Regions from separate parts of the Streptomyces sp. CNB091 genome, predicted to be linked through region 1. Evidence: riboswitches for the same ligand, from Rfam matches in the RefSeq annotation. Region 1 holds a riboswitch; each other region holds the start of a gene.
The links. A riboswitch is a leader RNA that binds a small molecule or an ion and turns the genes downstream of it on or off. The one in region 1 is predicted to bind cobalamin.
Positions count from the first base shown of each region.

Region 2: it holds a riboswitch for cobalamin, as region 1 does, so the genes downstream of both, D581_RS0120835 (ribonucleoside-diphosphate reductase subunit alpha) here and metE (5-methyltetrahydropteroyltriglutamate--homocysteine S-methyltransferase) in region 1, are expected to answer to the same signal.
Region 3: it holds a riboswitch for cobalamin, as region 1 does, so the genes downstream of both, D581_RS0117345 (ABC transporter substrate-binding protein) here and metE (5-methyltetrahydropteroyltriglutamate--homocysteine S-methyltransferase) in region 1, are expected to answer to the same signal.

Region 1 covers NZ_KB899014.1:119,388-123,526, reverse strand. The annotation lists gene metE (5-methyltetrahydropteroyltriglutamate--homocysteine S-methyltransferase) at 1-2,140, opposite strand, end outside; cobalamin riboswitch at 2,306-2,520, opposite strand; gene D581_RS0133450 (hypothetical protein) at 2,848-3,045, shown strand; gene cobF (precorrin-6A synthase (deacetylating)) at 3,194-3,982, opposite strand; gene lplAB (lipoate-protein ligase LplAB) at 4,095-4,139, shown strand, end outside.
Region 2 covers NZ_KB899000.1:278,242-282,380, reverse strand. The annotation lists gene D581_RS0120835 (ribonucleoside-diphosphate reductase subunit alpha) at 1-1,759, opposite strand, end outside; cobalamin riboswitch at 1,896-2,019, opposite strand; gene D581_RS0120830 (GNAT family N-acetyltransferase) at 2,084-2,593, opposite strand; gene D581_RS0120825 (hypothetical protein) at 2,662-3,342, opposite strand; gene D581_RS0120820 (YbdD/YjiX family protein) at 3,478-3,681, opposite strand; gene D581_RS0120815 (carbon starvation CstA family protein) at 3,678-4,139, opposite strand, start outside.
Region 3 covers NZ_KB898998.1:135,365-139,503, forward strand. The annotation lists gene D581_RS0117335 (amino acid permease) at 162-1,613, shown strand; gene D581_RS0117340 (M67 family metallopeptidase) at 1,743-2,165, shown strand; cobalamin riboswitch at 2,286-2,476, shown strand; gene D581_RS0117345 (ABC transporter substrate-binding protein) at 2,515-3,513, shown strand; gene D581_RS0117350 (iron ABC transporter permease) at 3,510-4,139, shown strand, end outside.

The DNA of each region.
Region 1 (4,139 bases):
GGACGCGCGGGGAGTGGATGTCGTAGACGCCCGGGCCCGCCTCGCGGGGGTAGCCGTGGGCGGCCAGTTCGCGGGCGACCTGCATATGGGAGCGGGCCGCCTCCAGGCTGATGACGTCGGCGTCGAGGTCGTCGATGGCCTGGACGATGTCGCCGAACTCCGCGTAGCACATGTGGGTGTGGATCTGGGTGTCCGGACGCACCCCGGAGGTGGCGAGCCGGAAGGACTCCGTCGCCCACTCCAGGTACGCGGCGTGCTCGGCCGCCCGCAGCGGCAGTGTCTCGCGCAGCGCGGGCTCGTCGACCTGGATCACCGAAGTTCCGCTCGTCTCCAGGTCGTTCACCTCGTCGCGCAGGGCGAGGGCCACCTGGCGGGCGGTGTCGCCGAGCGGCTGGTCGTCGCGGACGAAGGACCAGGCGAGCATGGTGACCGGGCCGGTGAGCATGCCCTTGACGGGGCGTGCGGTCAGCGACTGCGCGTACGTCGTCCAGCGCACCGTCATCGGCCCGGGGCGCGAGACGTCGCCCGCGAGGACCGGCGGCCGGACGTACCGGGTGCCGTAGGACTGCACCCAGCCGTGCTGGGTGGCGAGGTAACCGGTGAGCTGCTCGGCGAAGTACTGGACCATGTCGTTGCGTTCGGGCTCGCCGTGCACCAGGACGTCCAGTCCGGCCTTCTCCTGGAAGGAGAGGACCTCGCGGATCTCGTCCTTGATGCGCTCCTCGTACCCGGCCTCGTCGATCCGCCCCGCCCGCAGGTCGGCGCGCGCGGTGCGCACTTCGGTGGTCTGCGGGAACGAGCCAATGGTGGTCGTCGGCAGCAACGGCAGCCCGAGGTGGGCACGTTGGGCGGCGGCGCGCTCCGGGTACGGCTGGGAGCGGCGGCCGTCCGCGTCGGTGACGGCCGCCGTACGGGCGCGGACAGCCGGGTCGCGGGTGAGCGCGGCGTCGGTGCGGGAGGCCAGGTCGGCGCGGTTGGCGGCGAGTTCGGCCGCGATGGCGTCCGTGCCGCCGCCCAGACCGCGGGCCAGGACGACGATCTCCTCGGTCTTCTGCTGGGCGAAGGCGAGCCAGCGGGCGATCCCCGGATCGACGCCCTGCTCGGCGGCGGCGTCCAGCGGGACGTGGAGGAGGGAGCAGGAGGCCGAGACGTCGACCCGGCCGGCGAGGCCGAGGAGGGTGCCGAGGGTGGCGAGCGACTTCTCGTAGTCGTTGATCCAGATGTTGCGGCCGTTCACGACACCGGCGACCAGGCGCTTGCCGGGCAGTCCGCCGGCCGCCGCGAGGTCGTCGAGGTTCCCCGCGCCGGACTCGGTGAAGTCCAGGGCCAGCCCGTCGACGGGGGCCTTGGCCAGGACCGCCAGCGCTTCGCCGAGCCGCCCGAAGTAGGAGGCGACCAGCAGTCGGGGCCGGTCGGCGTGTCCGCCGAGCTCGCGGTAGGCGTGGGCGGCGGCGTTCAGCTCGGCCGGGGTGCGGTCCTGGACGAGTGCGGGTTCGTCGAGCTGCACCCAGGTGGCGCCCGCCGCGCGCAGGTCGGCGAGGACCTCGGCGTACACGGGAAGCAGCCGGTCCAGGAGGGTCAGCGGCTCGAAGTCCGCCGCCGCCCCGGGGGCCGCCTTGGCGAGCAGGAGATAGGTGATGGGTCCGACCAGCACCGGCCGGGGCGTCAGACCGAGGGCCAGCGCCTCCTGGAACTCCGAGACCTGCTTGGCGGAGTCGGCGGCGAACTCCGCATCCGGGCCCAACTCCGGGACCAGATAGTGGTAGTTGGTGTCGAACCACTTCGTCATCTCCAGCGGGGCGACGTCCTGCGTGCCCCGGGCCATGGCGAAGTAGCCGTCGAGGGCGTCGGCGTCGACGGCCTCGCGGTGCCGCTCGGGGACGGCGCCGACCATGACGCTGGTGTCCAGGACATGGTCGTAGTACGAGAAATCACCGGTCGGCACCTCGTGGACCCCGGTCTCGACGAGCCGCTGCCAGGTCCCCCGGCGCAGCTCGGCGGCGGTCTCCCGGAGGGCGTCGGCGTCGACGCGGCCCTTCCAGTAGCCCTCGATGGCCTTCTTCAGTTCACGGTTCCGGCCCTGGCGGGGGTAGCCGTACACGGTGGCCTGTGCTGCCGCGGCTGCGGGCTTCGCTGTCACGTGACTCTCCTTCGCGAGCGTGTCTGCGGGACAGACCCCGGGACGGGACGCGGACGCGGAGGGATGACGCACCGGGCGGAGACCGGGACACGTGGAACCGTGTCCGTCCGCCCGGTGGTTACGCCGACCCGCCCACGAGGTCACCGAGATCTCCGCACGCGAACGGTCGCGTGCGGGCAACGGGCAGGTCTTCGGACTCGCGGGCACGTCTGCCGGGGCAGACACCTAATGACCGTCGCTTCCCAGACCCGGCCGGGCCCAGTGCGTATGACGGCGGTCGTTCCCACTCACCGCTGCGGGGCAGTCCCGGATTCCCACCGGGTTCCCTCTTACGACACCCTGCCTGGCGGACAGGGCGAACCAGCTGCGCCGATCAGCCTAAGCGGACGCCCGGCCCGCGCACACCGTTGTTCACACTTCGGATGGTGACGTGGGACACGGGTCGGTGAACTCCCCCGACGCCGGCTCGGACTCCGTCACGGCGGGACGCCGCGCCGGGCCACGCCCGTTCTCCGCTCGTTCGGCCGTTCGTCAACCGCGTGCTGACCACCGGTCAGGTCGGGCGCGTCCACTGGACGTGACAGTGACACAGATGTAACCGAATGGCGTAGGGACTGCGGAACCACCGAGCGTCACAAGCCGTTCTTCTTCCCACTACACGGCCGCCGACCCACGGCGAGGCCGACCGAGGAAACGGAATACGCCAGATGAAGAAGACAGTCGGGTGGGCCCAGGACGGCGACGACTGGACGATCACCGTGAACGGCACGCTGTATCGCGCGATCGAACGACCGGCGGACGGCCGGGTGCACGACTACCTGGTGCGGGGCGACGACCTCACCGCCGAATGCCCGAGCCTGGGGCACGGGCTCGGCGTGATCAGGGCGCATGAGACCCGGCGCTGACACCCCTGGCACTCCCCCACACCCCTGACGCCCCTGTTGGTCCGACGACGGGGTGCGGAGGCCCTCGCCGCCCGCGCCTCGACGTGGACCCGTCAGTCATCGGCCGTCAGCCACCGGCCGTCAGCCACCGGCCGTCAGGCATCGGCCGTCAGTCGCCGCCCGCGCCGGGCGGTCGGCTCAGCAGGTAGGTGTCCATGATCCAGCCGTGCCGTTCACGCGCCTCCGCACGCAGCCCGCTGATCCGGCCGGCCACCTCGTCCAGCGGGCCGGAGACCAGGATCTCCTCCGGGGTCCCGATGTAGGCGCCCCAGTGGATCCACCATCCCCTGCCCGTCAGCTGCGTGAAGCTCTCATGTCCGTCGAGCATCACGACAAGGTCGCAGTCCTCGGGGAATCCCTGGGCGAGACGTCGCCCGGGGGTGATGTGGATGGGGCGGCCGACCCGGTTCAGGGTGACGCTGTGCCGGGCGGCGAGGGCGGAGACACTGCTGATGCCGGGGATCACCTCGTGACTGAATTCCACCGTTCCGCGGCCTCGGATGTCGTCGAGGATCGCGAGAGTGCTGTCGTACAAGGACGGGTCGCCCCACACGAGGAAGGCTCCGCACTGCCCCGGTGCGAGCTCCTGGACGATCAGGCGTTCACAGATGTCGGCGCGGCGGTGGCGCCAGTCGCGCACCGCCGAGGTGTAGCGCCCGGCGTCCTGCTGGGTGCGGTCCCGCCACGGGTCCTCGGCCTCGACGACGCGGTAGGGGCCGGTGAGGTGTTCGTCGAGGATGTCCCGCCGCAGCCGGGTCAGCGCGTCCTTCTCCTTGCCCTTTCCCAGCACGAGGAAGACGTCGACGCGGCGCATGGCCTTCACCGCGGCGAGCGTCAGATGGTCGGGGTCGCCGGCGCCCATGCCGATGACGAGGATGTGACGGGGTGCGTCGCTCATGTCGGCCGATCATGCCAGGGGCGGGCGGGATGAACCGGTCCCGAGCATGCGTTGTAGACGTTTGTGCCCGGCTCACAACGAGTGGCCGGGACCCTAGGGCGGAGGCATGGCTGTGCACGGTGAGTACAAGGTTCCCGGCGGCAAGCTGGTCGTGGTG
Region 2 (4,139 bases), on a different contig from region 1:
GGTCGGGGTGCAGCACCCCGCGCGCCGCCCGGGTCTCGGACCAGGCCGGCAGCGGGCCGGAGCGCTCCGCCAGGTCGCAGGACGCCTCGTAGGCGGCCAGCATGATCCGCTCGGAGATCTTCGTGGAGAGCGCGCGGGCCTCGGGGGAGTCGAAGGGCAGCCGCAGCTGGAAGAAGACGTCCTGGAGGCCCATCGCGCCCAGGCCCACCGGCCGCCAGCGGGAGTTGGAGCGCCCGGCCTGCTCGGTCGGGTAGAAGTTGATGTCGACGACCCGGTCCAGGAAGGTCACCGCGGTACGGACCGTGGAGTCCAGGCGGTCCCAGTCGATCGAGCCGTCCGCCACGAACGCGCCGAGGTTGACCGAGCCCAGGTTGCAGACGGCCGTCTCGCCGTCGTCCGTGACTTCGAGGATCTCCGTGCACAGGTTGGAGGAGTGCACGACCCGGCCCGGCTCGGCGGTCTGGTTCGCGGTCCGGTTGGAGGCGTCCTTGAACGTCATCCAGCCCTGGCCGGTCTGCGCGAGGGTCCGCATCATCCTGCCGTACAGCTCACGCGCCGGAATCGTCCTGCGGGCCAGGCCCTTGGCCTCGGCCGCCCGGTAGGCCGCGTCGAACGCGTCGCCCCACAGGTCGACCAGCTCGGGCACGTCGGCGGGGGAGAACAGCGACCACTCGGTGTCCGCGTCGACCCGGCGCATGAACTCGTCCGGGATCCAGTGCGCCAGGTTCAGGTTGTGCGTACGCCGCTGGTCCTCGCCCGTGTTGTCGCGGAGCTCCAGGAACTCCTCGATGTCCGCGTGCCAGGTCTCCAGGTAGACCGCCGCCGCGCCCTTGCGCCGGCCGCCCTGGTTCACCGCCGCGACGGAGGCGTCCAGCGTCTTCAGGAACGGCACGATGCCGTTGGAGTGCCCGTTGGTGCCCCGGATCAGCGAACCCCGGGCGCGGATGCGGGAGTACGAAAGACCGATGCCGCCCGCGTGCTTGGAGAGCCGCGCCACCTGGTGGTAGCGGTCGTAGATCGAGTCCAGCTCGTCCTTGGGCGAGTCCAGCAGATAGCAGGAGGACATCTGCGGGTGCCGGGTGCCGGAGTTGAAGAGCGTGGGGGAGGAGGGGAGGTAGTCCAGCCGGCTCATCAGCCCGTAGAGCGCGGCGACCTCGTCCAGCGCCCGCACCGACTCGTCCTCGGCGAGGCCCGCGGCCACGCGCAGCATGAAGTGCTGCGGGGTCTCGATGACCTGCCGGGTGATCGGGTGGCGCAGCAGGTAGCGGCTGTGCAGCGTCCGCAGACCGAAGTAGCCGAAGCGGTCGTCGGCGCCGTCCGTCAGGGCCTGCTCGACGAGCTTGTCCAGTGCGGCCGAGTGGAGCGCGACGAACGCGGCGGTGCGCTCCGCGATCAGGCCCTCACGGTGGCCCACGGCGACCGAGGCGGAGAAGGACGTCGCACCCTGGCCCGCGGCCTCGTCCGCGATCGAGCGGGTCAGCAGCCTGGCTGCCAGCCGGGAGTACGCCGGGTCCTCGGAGATGAGCCCCGCGGCGGCCTCGGTGGCCAGCGAGCGCAGCTCGGCCTCGTCGGAGCGGGCGTTGCGTCCGCGCAGCGCGGCGGCGGCGACCCGTCCGGGGTCGGTGTCGGGAAGATCGACGGTGAGGTCGGTCAGGGTCCGCAGCAGGGCGGTCCCGGGTCCGTCGTTCGTGCCTGCTCCGGACGGGGTGGAGGCAGCGGATTCGGTGGCTGAAACCGGATCGGCGGGCGCGATGGTCACTGGGCTTTCCCTCGCTCGGCAGGGGCCGGCGGCAGGCGGGGAAGCCGGGCAGCGCGAAACCCGGGGCAGGGCAGCACAGCTGACGGCGTCCACCGGCCTATCCGCGAGACCCGGACGTCTGGCGTCCGGTTCGGTCGAGCCGGACGCGCTGTCGACAGGTCTTCGGACTTGCGGGTGCGCAAAAGCACACCGATCACACCGTTGCGGGACAGTTCCGGATTCGCACCGGATTCCCCTGCGGCGACAGCGAGGTCGAGCATACATGTGGGGGCCGTCGGATGAAGCGGCCCCCACATGTTGTGTCGCGACGATTCAACGCGCCCCTCAGGAGGGCGCCTCCAGCTCCAGCCGGAAGGTCATGAGCCGTAGTCCCGGCACCGGTTCCCAGTCCCGTTCGGGGGTCCGTACGAAGCCGAGCCGACGGTAGATCCTATGGGCTCCGAGCATGCCCGGCTGCGTCGACAGCACCAGCGCCCGCACGTCGTCGGCGGACCGGGCGCGCTCGGCGCACGCCCGCACGAGAGCCTCTCCCACGCCCCGCCCACGCCCCTCGCGGGCCACCGCCAGCATCCGGAACTCGGCCTCGTCCGGACCGGCGATGTCGCGCCACGGGGTGCCGGGTGCGGCATACGTCACGCCGCCGAGCACCGACCCGTCCACGTCGAGCGCGACGAGGACCTCGGCCTCGGCCGCACGCTGCTCCACCGCCCGCAGTTTGAGCAGATACGGGTCCCGCGGGCCGTCCAGCAGACCGTCGCCGAGATACGCCTGGGCGATGATCTCGCCGAGGACCGCGTACTCGCCGGGCTCCGCCGCTCTGATCGTCAGGTCCATCAGCCACTCGTCCCCAAGTCAGCTCCTACGTCGGCCACTCGCTTCTACGTCAGCCGCTCGCTCCCCTGTCAGCCGCTCGCTCCCACGTCGTTGTTCGGGGCGCCGTCGCCCACCGGCGGCAGGTCGCCGCGTTCGACCGGCTGCCGCCCCCCGGCCCCGTCGGCAGGCGGCAGCACCTGGTCCAGCTCGCGGTCGTCGGCGCGGTGGGCGGCCCGTGCCGCCGACCGCAGCGTAGCCCGGTCCACCTCGTCGGGCGCCCCGCTCACGGTGACCACGAGTCCGCCCTGCTCCCGTGCGTACGCGTGGCCCGAATCCGTGGCCCGGTACCACTGGTCACCGTCCCGCTCGCACGTCTTCAGGGGCTCCTGGCCGCCGGCGGGCGCGGGGTCCTTCGTACAGTCGGCCCCGGCGTGCGCCCGGCGCTCCACCCGCAGCTGGATCTGCCCGCCGTCGGGCGTGGTGTAGACGCTGCCGAACCCGTCGTCGCCGATCACCCCGACCGACTGGCGGGCCAGGGCGTACCCCGGGACTTCGGTCACCCACACGTGCTCCGCGACGGTCTGCGCGGCCAGCGCCCGCGCCTCCAGCTCCGCCCGGTCGGGCGCGGGGTCCGCCGAGGCGCTCCGGTCCGCCGTCTCCGTGCCGGTCGCCACCTGGGTGCCGCAGCCCGTCGCCGCCGCCAGGCTCAGCGCCAGCGCCAAGGTCGTGAGTACGGGACGGAGCCGGGGCGGCCGGGGATGCGATGTCATGGGCACATCCTTTCGTACGGTGAGGGTTCCGTGCACCGGGAAATCGAGCGGCGCCGAAGTCCGTTCGAGGGTGCGAAAAGGGACCGCCGCACCCGTGGAAGGGGTGCGGCGGCCCGATCTCCGGCCGGTGGGTGCTCAGCAGCAGCGGAAGCCCTCGCGCGGATCCGCCTCGCGGGCGTCCATGCGGCCGCGTTCGAAGGCGCGACGGCTCATCACCGGCGTGTCCGGATCGTGGGCCCTCGCGTGCGCCACATAGCGGTCGTACGTCGACTCGCCGGTCAGCTCACGGACGTACCAGCGGATCCGTCCGGCCACCCGTCGCACGTCCGCGACCGTCATGTCCGGCTCCCCGTCTCCGCCGCCTCCTTGCGGATGCCGCCCTCGGGGCCGACTCCGGCGGCGGCCAGTTCGGCCTTCTCCTCCTTGGTCGCGAAGAGCGAGGCCGGGGCGACGAGCTTGGACTCGACGTACGGCGTCTCGTGCAGTTTGACGCTCTCCGGGTCGCGGATCGCCTGGTAACAGACCCGCCCGGCGTCCACGAGCACCACGATGATGAGGAGTGCGAAGAGCGCGCTCAGCACCCCGTCGACGGTGGAGTTGGTGACGACGGTCCGCATGTCGTCCATGCTCTTCGCGGGGGCCAGCACCTCGCCCGCGTCGATGCCCGCCTGGTACTTGTCGCGCTGGGCGAAGAACCCGATCTTGACGTCGTCGGAGAAGATCTTCTGCCAGCTCGCGGTGAGGGTGACCGCCACGTCCCAGGCGAGCGGGACCGCGGTGACCCACGCCCACTTGAG
Region 3 (4,139 bases), on a different contig from region 1:
GCCGTGTTAAATCTTCACGACCGCCCGGGAACGCCACCCCTGTTCCCGGGGGCGCCACGAACCGGCCGAACGCCGGCGGCACTCCATCCATATCCGGGGGGATCAGGACCTGATCCGCGGCCTTGTGAGGCGCGGATCGGCGTGGAGAAAGGCGCACCACCATGACATCGGCGCAGGTCGACGAGGGACAGGCCGACAAGGGCCGGCCCGGCGGCGACGCCGGGGGATCCGGGACCAGTGGCGAGGGATACCAGCGCGGTCTGGGCGCTCGTCAGATCCAGATGATCGCCATCGGCGGAGCCATCGGCACCGGGCTCTTCCTCGGCGCGGGCAAAGCCATCGACCGGGCCGGACCCAGCCTCGTCCTGGCCTACGTCATCGCGGGCCTGGTCATCTTCTTCATCATGCGGGCCCTGGGCGAACTCCTCATGTACCGCCCGGTCTCCGGTTCCTTCTCGGAGTACGCCCGGGAATTCCTCGGCCCGTTCTTCGGATTCGTGACCGGCTGGACCTACTGGCTCTTCTGGGTCGTCACCGGAATCACCGAAGTCACCGCCGCCGCCACCTATATGACGTACTGGTGGAACATTCCGCAGTGGCTGTCCGCCCTGGTGTTCACCGTCATTCTGTACGGCGCCAACCTGATCTCCGTGAAGCTCTTCGGTGAGCTGGAGTTCTGGTTCTCCATGGTCAAGGTCACCGCGATCATCGGCATGATCCTGATCTGCGCGGGCGTCCTCACCGTCGGATTCTCCGACGCCGGCGACACCGCCACCGTCGCCAACCTCTGGAACGACGGCGGCTTCTTCCCCAACGGCATCACCGGCACGCTCATGACGCTCCAGATCGTCATGTTCGCCTTCCTCGCCGTGGAACTCGTCGGCGTCACCGCCGGGGAGTCCAAGGACCCCGGGACCGTGCTGCCCAAGGCCATCAACACCGTGCCGTGGCGCATCGCCGTCTTCTACGTCGGCGCGCTGATCATGATCCTCTCGGTCGTGCCGTGGTCCACCTTCAAACCCGGCGTCTCCCCGTTCGTGAAGGCCTTCGAGGAGATGGGGTTCAGCGTCGGCGCCGCCGTCGTCAACTTCGTCGTCCTCACCGCCGCGCTCTCCTCCTGCAACTCTGGCATGTACTCCACCGGCCGCATGCTCCGCGACCTCGCCCTCAACGGCCAGGGCCCCCGCGCCTTCACCAAGCTGACGAAGAACGGCCTGCCGCTCGTGGGCACCACGTTCTCCGCCGCCCTGATGCTCGTCGGCGTCGGGATCAACTACCAGTGGCCCGGCGAGGCGTTCAACTACGTCGTCTCCTTCGCCACCATCTCCGGCATGTGGGCCTGGATCATGATCCTGTGCAGCCAGATCCGCTACCGCCGCATGGCCGACGCCGGTCTGCTCCCGCAGTCCTCGTTCAAGGCCCCCGGAGCCCCGTACACGAGCTGGTTCGCGCTCCTGTTCATCGGCATGGTCATCGTCATGATGGCGATCGACGAGGACGCCAGGATCTCGCTCTACTGCGCACCCCTGTGGGCGCTCATCCTCTTCGTCTCCTACCGGGCGCTCCAGGCGCGCACCCCGGAGAAGAAGACCACCACCGAGCCCCACCACTGACCCGGGGGCGGGCCCCACACCGCCCCCTCCCGGACCGCCCCGGCCGCCCCAACGGCCGACGTGTCCAGCATGCGGCCCCTTCCGTACCACCCACCGGTACGGAAGGGGCCGCCCGCATATCCTGGCGCCATGCTGACCATCACCCAGACGCTCTACGACCAGATCGTCGCCCACTCCCGCGCCGACCACCCCGACGAGGCGTGCGGAGTGGTCGCGGGCCCGGCCGGGACGGACCGCCCCGAGCGCTTCATCCCGATGCTCAACGCCGCCCGCTCGCCCACGTTCTACGAGTTCGACTCGGCCGACCTCCTCAAGCTCTACCGCGCGATGGACGACCGCGACGAGGAGCCCGTGATCGTCTACCACTCGCACACGGCGACCGAGGCCTACCCCTCCCGCACCGACGTCACCTACGCCAACGAGCCCGGCGCCCACTACGTCCTGGTCTCCACCGCCGACACCGACGACGCCGGACCCTTCCAGTTCCGCTCGTACCGCATCGTGGACGGCGAGATCACCGAGGAAGACGTGCGGGTCGTCGAGGCGTACTGACCCACCAGGGACTCACGAGGGACCCACCAGGGACTCACGAGGGACCCACCAGGGACTCACGAGGGACCCACCAGGGACCCACCAGGGACCCAGCCAGGGACCTACGAGGGTGCCCCCGCAGGGCCCCCGCACGGGTCTGGCACACTGCTCCCAGACCCAACAAGGCAGCAGGAACCAGGAAGCCGGTGCGAATCCGGCACGGTCCCGCCACTGTGACCGGGCCCCCTCCCACGCGGACGACTCCCCAGCGGACGACGTCGCACCGGAGGGCGGCCCGGAAGTCAGGAACTGGCCCGCCGCCTTCTCGCATCGACCAGGGGACGCGGAAATCCCCCGGAGAGGCCTCGCCATGTCCCGGCGCACCCCCGCGCTCATAGCCGCCGCCGTGCTGCTCCCGCTCGCCCTCACCGCCTGCTCCTCCTCCGACGGCGACGCCGCCGCCACCGGGGACAGGGCCGTGGCGAAGAGCGACGGATTCCCGTACACCGTGAAGAACTGCGGTGTCACCACCACGTTCGAGGCCCCGCCGAAGCGCGTCGTCACCATGAACCAGCACGTCACCGAGATCATGCTGGAGCTGGGCCTGGCGAAATCCCTCGTCGGCACCGCCTACCTCGACGACCAGGTCCTGCCGAAGTACGCGGAGGACTACGCGTCCGTCCCGGTCATCGCCAAGGAGTACCCCTCCTACGAGCAGGTCCTCGCCACGAACCCCGACTTCGTCTACGGCGGGTACGCCAGCGCGTTCGCGGCAGGCGACGGGCGCGGGCGCGCGGCGCTGAAGAAGTCCGGCATCGAGAGCCGGCTCAACACCGAGAGCTGCACCAAGGGCGACCAGCCCATGGACACCCTCTACGACGAGATCCGCGAGCTCGGCCGCACCTTCGGCGTCACCGACCGCGCCGAGGCCTGGATCAAGCAGGCCAAGGCCGACAACGCCGCCACCGCCAAGAAGCTCGCCGGCCTGAAGCCCGTCTCCGTCTTCGTCTACGACAGCGGCGACAAGACCGCCTTCACCGCGGGCGGAGAGGGCATCGGCAACGAACTGATCGAGCGGGCCGGCGGCACCAACGTCTTCGCCGACCTCGACAAGCCCTTCGGCGACGCCTCCTGGGAGAACGTCGTCGCACGCAAGCCCGAGGCCATCGTGATCTACGACTACGGGGCCACCACCGTCGAACAGAAGAAGAAGCGCCTCCTCACCGACCCGGCCCTCGCCGACGTCCCCGCCGTCAAGAACAAGCGTTTCGCGGTCATGCCGCTCTCCGACGCCGTCCTCGGCGTCCGCGTTCCCGCCGCCGTCGGCAAACTCGCCGCCCAGCTCCACCCGGGGGCCACCACCCCGTGAGCTGCCGCACCCCCGCACCGCGGCGGCTGCTCCGCTACACCCTGGTCGTCGGCACCCTCGCCGCGCTCCTCGCCGCCGCCGTGCTCGCCGCGCTCGCCCTCGGCTCCGTCCGCATCCCGCCCGGCCAGGTCATCGACATCCTGACCGGGCAGGCGGACGCGAGCCCCTTCCGCACGATCGTCCTGGACGTCCGGCTGCCCCGGGTGCTGCTCGGCATCGTCGTCGGCGCCGGACTCGCCGTCATCGGCACCGTCCTCCAGGCCCTCGTACGCAACCAGCTCGCCGACCCGTTCCTCCTCGGCGTCTCCTCCGGGGCCTCCACCGGCGCGGTCCTGGTGATCGTCCTCGGCATCGGCGCCACCCTCGCCACCACCGTCACCATCCCCGCCGCCGCCTTCGTCGGGGCGCTGCTCTCGCTGCTCCTCGTCTACACCCTGGCGCGCGGTGGCGGCGGCCTCACCACCAACCGGCTCGTCCTCGCCGGGGTCGCCGTCTCCTACGTCCTCTCCGCCCTGACCAGCCTGATCCTGGTCACCTCCGCCCGCGCGGACCACCTCCAGGAAGTCCTCTACTGGACCCTCGGCGGCCTCGGCGCGGCCCGCTGGGACATGCTCGCGCTCCCCACG